DNA from 2 places in the Brevibacillus sp. NPDC003359 genome. Region 1 is predicted to be linked to the other one. Evidence: predicted binding sites of a transcription regulator. Region 1 holds the regulator's gene; the other holds the start of a gene.
What was found. Region 1 encodes LexA, which represses DNA repair genes until DNA is damaged. Its sites were predicted from a motif close to CGAACATATGTTCG; they were not measured.
Positions count from the first base shown of each region.

Region 2: ACFYU8_RS12555 (WYL domain-containing protein) is a predicted target of LexA. The motif match lies at 2,028-2,041, and genes of this name have one in related genera.

Region 1 covers NZ_JBIAOR010000001.1:1,268,838-1,272,251, forward strand. Annotated here, with positions in the region: gene ACFYU8_RS05540 (HelD family protein) at 1-425, opposite strand, end outside; gene crcB (fluoride efflux transporter CrcB) at 464-829, opposite strand; gene ACFYU8_RS05550 (DUF896 domain-containing protein) at 932-1,129, opposite strand; gene yneA (cell division suppressor protein YneA) at 1,206-1,544, opposite strand; gene lexA (transcriptional repressor LexA) at 1,707-2,330, shown strand; gene ACFYU8_RS05565 (DUF456 domain-containing protein) at 2,381-2,866, opposite strand; gene ACFYU8_RS05570 (DUF4269 domain-containing protein) at 2,975-3,414, shown strand, end outside.
Region 2 covers NZ_JBIAOR010000003.1:179,781-183,194, forward strand. Annotated here, with positions in the region: gene ACFYU8_RS12545 (YcnI family copper-binding membrane protein) at 1-429, shown strand, start outside; gene ACFYU8_RS12550 (MFS transporter) at 702-1,943, shown strand; gene ACFYU8_RS12555 (WYL domain-containing protein) at 2,099-2,320, shown strand; gene ACFYU8_RS12560 (hypothetical protein) at 2,417-2,674, shown strand; gene rsgA (ribosome small subunit-dependent GTPase A) at 2,920-3,414, shown strand, end outside.

The sequences.
Region 1 (3,414 bases):
CTGTCTTCGATCGCAAAATTACGCTTTAATCGGACTTCTCCACGCACGATTTCGCGGCCCATCCGGTAGAACGCGTCTTTGCTCTCGCCGGAATAATAAAGACTGGCGATAGGCGCACGCCAATCCACGACGACGGAATCAAACGTATCGCTGCGTACAATTCCCCGTTTTCCTATGTAGACCTGATCCAGCTCGTAGATTTCATCTTTCAAAAAATCCACTCTGCCGAAATAAGGCTTCTCTCGACCCTGATCTTCCAGGTAGCGCAAATCCTTTGCTTTCTTATAGTTAACGACCTGTTTCACATAGTCATCTGTTGCCTCGCGAATATCATTGCGAAGTTGCTCGATTTCTTCGTCGATCGCTGAAACTGTTTCATCCAGCTTTTTTTGTTCCAACTCATAATCACGATGCTGTGTACTCACATTCATTCCCCCTCACATGTATCGTGTCATTGAACGTATCAGGACCATTGCCTAGCCATCCATATTCCAACTGCACAAGAAAGTAGACCGACTCCCAAACTGAGAAGAGCGTACAAAGTGCCACGCAATAGATGGCCTTCTCCCCAAAACGAGACCACTTCCAAGGAGAAGCTTGAGAAAGTCGTAAATCCTCCCATGACACCCGTTGCAAATAAGAGATAGAGTGTCGGAGATAAAAAGTCACGTTCTTTCCCTAGTACGAACAAGATGCCGATGATCAATGATCCACAAACATTCGCGATCCAGGTTCCCCACGGCCATCCTGGTTGATTAGCGAGCAAAGACAATAGGTAGCGCAAAAGAGAGCCAACTGCTCCTCCAACCGCGACAGCTATCCACGCCATCTCCTTCCCTCCCTGGCTAGTAAAATGTTCTCGTTATGTATGTCACAGAAAAAGACACCCTAGCGTCAAGCGAGGATGTCTGTCGTATCAGTAATTGTTATCTTACTGTTTTGGCTTATTTTCTTCAAGGTCTTCCACATAACGGATGGAATCCAAATTTGCTCTCAATGAAAGCTTAACGGCGTCAATGTACTTTTGGCGCAACGCTTTTTGTTCGAGTTTTTCTTCTTCGGTCAAACCTTCTTCGCGAGATTTTTTGACCAATTCGTTAATGCGCTTAATTTCTGCGTCAGATACCACTGCTGGTTCCTCCCACTCTGTAATGGTGCCGCTTCATTATACCACATTCGAATGATCCCGCAAGACAGCCGAACACTTACGAAGCATCAGGAAGGAGCAGAGTTTGACCTGGGTAAATCCTGTTGCTCTCCAATCCGTTCGCATCCTTAATCTCTATTATATAGTCACGAATATCCATTTGCTGATCTGCTTTGTATCGAACGGCTAACGTCCATAGGCTGTCTCCGGATTGTACGGTTACTTCTGTGCCGTGTGGTTCCTCTTTAACCGAAGAAGCAAACACTAGTTCGGTCAACAAATAAAAAAAGAGAGTAAATGTAATAAGAAACAAGAGAGCTTGTCCTCTCGTGATACCAAAACGAACACGGCGTTCTTCCTTTTTCTCGAAACGATTACGTACTGTCAATGAATTCATGATAATGGCCTCCTAACAAACATACGTTCTGTCCCCTTGTAACCTCATAATAAATGAGAACATATGTTCATGTCAACGATGAATCGAACTTATGTTTGTCGAACGCAAGCTCCCATGGTATAATATAGGAAAATATGTTCGAGAAATCAGAGGTGTCTTTCTATGTCAAAATTATCGAGTAGACAACAAGCCATCATCGAGTTCATCCGAAAGGAAGTTCGTGATAAAGGATATCCACCATCTGTCCGTGAAATTGGAGAGGCTGTCGGACTAGCTTCCAGCTCAACGGTACATGGACATTTGGCACGTTTAGAGAAAAAAGGCCTCATTCGTCGAGATCCTACCAAGCCGCGCGCTATCGAATTGCTATCCGATGAAGATCGTTTTCAAGACAATTTCGAAGACTCTGTCGTTCGTGTGCCTGTAATCGGAAAAGTAACCGCTGGACAACCGATTACTGCCATTGAGGATGTAGAAGAATACTTCCCGCTTCCAGACAATATCGTGACTTCTGACAAGGTCTATATGCTACGCGTCTCCGGAAACAGTATGATTGATGCCGGGATTCTCGACGGAGACTACGTAATTGTTCGCCAACAGCACGTAGCGAACAATGGTGACATTGTCGTAGCTATGACAGAAGAAGACGAAGCGACTGTCAAAAGATTTTTCAAAGAAAAGAATCACTTCCGACTACAACCGGAAAATGCCACAATGGAACCGATCATTCTGGAGCATGTCACCATTCTCGGTAAAGTCATCGGTGTCTATCGACTCATTCACTAGTCTCCACGTAAAAAAGGACAGCCTCTGCTGTCCTTTTCGTTTTCTGTATGTTATCTGGCGATAAAAAACCAGATGATCATCGTAACTTGCAGAATGACTTTTACGACCGCACTACCCAAAAATCCGATCAATGAACCTACGCCCGCTTTCACTGCTCGCTCCATCGACTGCTTCTGCACCATCAGTTCTACCAGGACGACGAATACGAACGGCAAGATCAGCATTCCAAACGGTGGGAAAACAAAAATCCCGAGGATAATTCCGACCGCAGCGGCAATGGACGACCACTTGGACCCCCCGTACCTTTTCACGAAGTACATGTTCGTCAGCAAGTCAGCACCGTAAAGCAGAATGCTTAGAACGACCATTCCCCACCAAAAGGATGCCGGCAATCCCGCTCCCGGATCTGCTATGAAAAAGTGATAGAGCAAAAAGCCCGCCCACAGCAATATTGTATCAGGTAGAACGGGTAAAAAAATTCCTGCGATGCTTAGCAAGAACAATAACACAACCACGACCCACAAAAATATTTCCATCCATTACACTCCCTTCATCTAGGTATACGAGTGATTACCGATTTCGTTGCGTACTTATTCACTTTTGTCTAAACTATTTTAAAAGAAAGCAGACATGGAGGTAGTCGCATGAGAAATTGGTATGATCTCTCTTACTTGGGCAGAGGAACGCTGCGTCAAAAAGCGGCGTGGGAAGCGATTCAAAAGACTCACATCATGGAAGTCCTATCCGTTTACCGCCCAGTGCTTGCCGGAACGATTCCATTGGATATTGACGTCAAGCAAAGCGATCTGGACATTATTTGCGAGAGTCATGATCTGGAACAATTTGAGCAGGCTGTTCGAACAGCGTTTGGCTGCTTGCATGGATTTGAAGTGACACACCTAGATGTGAAACGTATTCCCACGTGCGTCATTCAGTTTTTCACAGCTGACTTTTGGTTTGAATTGTTTGCTCAACCCGTAGCTGTCGAAAAGCAAAATGCTTATCGCCATATGGACATCGAAGCACGGCTGTTAGACATAGGCGGCTTGGATGCGTACCAACAGATCAGGTCTCTGAAGAAAAG
Region 2 (3,414 bases), on a different contig from region 1:
AAGGTAAATTCCGTTCAACCGATTCCGGGCTGGACCTACGAGTTCGAAAAAGATAAAGACGGTGTGAACACAGCGCTTGTGTGGACAGCAACAGAAGGCGGAATCAAGGCGCATGAGTTCCAAGAGTTCACGTTTGTCGGGGCAAACCCGAAAGAGGAAGGCCAATTGGCTTGGAAGGCTTATCAGACCTATGCAAATGGTGAAGTTGTGGAATGGACAGGGGACAAGGATTCCAAAACGCCAGCGTCTGTCACAACCATTAAGGCTGGTGTAGGCGAAGCAGGGCATGAGCATGGACAAGAACAAAAGCCGGCAACTGCTCCTGCAGGGGAAGCGGCGAGTGCTGGTAGCAGCAACACCCTGCCATTGGTTCTCTCCGGTTTGGCGTTGCTGATCTCCATCGTTGGCCTGTTTAGAAAAAAAGCGTAAGTGCTTCATAATCAAGCTGTGCAGTGTGTCCAATGCTGCACAGCTTTTTTTCATTGTGTGGCAATTAAAAAAATTCTATAATAGCGATAATTACTTTCGGAGGTGTATCTCATGTTAAAAACACTATTCAGAGCAAGCAAGTACACAGGAAGGAAAAATAAGAGCGGCAGCATGACGCGTACGCATTTTGCACAGTAGAGGATTGTAGAGTAGCGATCAGTATGTGAAAACGGAACGCGTCATCTGCCTAAAAAAAGGTGGATACTGCTTCCATGTTCATGAATGCGACAAAAGTATATATGATTAAAAGTTTTTTGACTTCCCTGGCCAATACGACCATGTTCACGACCTATGCACTTTACTACATTGTGACATTGGGTTTTAACCCATTTGAATTGTTATTGATCGGGACAGTATTGGAGTTATCCGTGTTGGTGTTTGAAGGGATAACAGGTGTAGTGGCGGATACGTACAGCCGCCGACGCTCCGTCATTATCGGGATGTTTTTGCTGGGAATCGGATTTGCCTTGCAGGGAATCGTTCCCGCGCTGAATGTTTGGATACCGTTGATTTCTATTTTCGGCTTGGTGCTGTTTTCGCAAGTCATCAGTGGTCTTGGTTATACGTTTATCAGTGGAGCGGATACTGCATGGATTGTGGATGAGGTCGGTGAAGAGAAGATCGGTTCGATTTTCATGAAGGCCAAGCGCTACTCCTTGCTTGGTAATCTGCTCGGGATTGCACTTAGTGTTGCGTTGGCAACAATCGCACCCCATTTACCTTACCTCATAGGAGGTCTCATGTACCTGGGGCTTGGTGTCTTTCTGATTTTATTCATGAAGGAGACCGGTTTTAATCGTCGCGAACGTACGGAAGGTGCTTCACACTTGAAGGAAATGATTCAGACGTGGACTGCGGGTGCCCAAGTGATTCGCAGTCAGCCGATTCTGATGTTGATCTTGTTTGTGACGCTATTTACGGGTGCAGCTTCTGAAGGGTATGACCGTTTGTGGGAAGCGCATTTGATCGCAGAAATTGGATTTCCAGAGCTCGCTGGTATTTCGATGCCAATGTGGTTCGGGATCATTGCCGCACTCGCAAGCTTACTCGGCCTCATCGTCGTAGGTATTGTTGAAAAAAAGCTGGATGTGAACAATGAGCGGGTTGTTATTGTGGGCATGTTCACGTTGACGGGGCTCAAAATTGCAGCGATGATTGCTTTTGCCTTGTCCCCTAGCTTTAGCTGGGCATTAGTTGCACTGCTGTTGATCGGTGTGATCCAGTCATTAAGCAGTCCGCTGTATGATACGTGGCTGAATCTGAACATTGAGAGCAGTGTGCGAGCGACGGTTTTGTCGATGATGGGCCAATCCAATGCCTTGGGACAAACGGCAGGTGGTCCTGCTGTTGGATGGATTGGGACCCGTTTTTCGATTCGCGCTTCTTTGGTTGCGGCGGCCATCTTATTGGCACCGATTCTGATTGTGTTCGGGCGTGCGCTTAGAAGGCGCTGAGTTGTAACAAGCATAAGGCATGTGTCCATTTTTGGGCGCATGCCTTTTTGCTGAGCCGATAGTTGGTCGATGCAAATACATTTGCGAACAAGCGTTCTCTTTTGGTAAGATGATGTCAACAACAAGAAGACACATTTTGTGGTGATGACAGCCTAATGATTCAGGAGTTGAGGAGGTACGCAGCCAGGCAGCAAGCAGTAGAGATCATCTATCTGAAGAAGGATGGAGAGGCTAGCAGGCGTACGATCCGTGTAGTGCATATCGATGAGACCAAAGGGAGCTTGAAAGCATACTGTTATATGAGGAAGGCATATCGTGTGTTTGTGTTGGATAACATTTTGGCAATTGCGCCTGTGTCGGGGCATTTTGCCGGATGAACAGGGCTCATTCACCATCCCCCAGCCTATTCCAGCTCCACTATGTTATACTAAATGGGTAAACATCTTCAAAAAAGAGGAAGGGCGGGGACAACAATGGAGTACTTCATTGTCATCGTCATCATGTTTTTGCTCGTAGTATTTGTCTTGGCGTCCAAAGCCGCAAAAGGCGGAAATGGTCGCTCTCATTCCTCTTCAGACGGCGGGGGCGGCGCCTTCTATGTAGACAGCAATCACAATCACCATCATCGAAATCACGACTCGAGTGATCGTTGGGATAGCTATAACAGCGATAGTGGTAGTGGTGGAGACAGTGGTGGTGGCGGAGATAGCGGAGGCGGCGGGGGAGATTAACGCTGTTGCATTTTGTTTCATTATGGTACAATAATTGGGAAATATGATACCAAACCTGAATGGTAGGTTTGCTAAAGGAGAGATGTTTTATGGTAGTCATCAAATTTGTTCAGAGTGTCGTAGTCGAGGTCACAGGAATCCTCCTTTCAAGCGAACAGTAATACCGTTCACCAAATGAGGATTCGACTGTGACTGGTTTTGGCGATAGAGCCATTTTACTTAACCAATTGCAGGGGGAATCCGCAGTGAATCAACTAACCAATCAACAAGTATTGCAATCTATGGGCTGGAATGAGTATTTTGCTAATCATTTTGCCCCTTATGCAGAGCAAGGCTACAGTGTGGGACGTATCACACTCGAACATAAACGTATTTATCGTCTGTGGAGTGAGCATGGCGAGCTCCTGGGCGAAGTAACTGGAAAGCTTCGTTATGAAGCAACTGGTCGAGAAGATTTTCCGGCTGTCGGAGACTGGGTAGTTATCAGTGCCCGCCCAGAGGAAAAGAAAGCCTCAATCCACGGACTTCTTCCACGTAAGAGCAAGTTCTCCCGCAAAGTAGCTGGGGATACTGTGGAAGAGCAGATTGTGGCGGCAAACGTCGATACAGTTTTCCTCGTGAATTCCTTAAATAATGATTTAAATCTGCGTAGGTTGGAACGCTATCTCATTCTTGCATGGGAAAGTGGAGCCAATCCGGTGATTGTGCTTTCCAAAGCAGATTTGTGTGACGATCTAGAT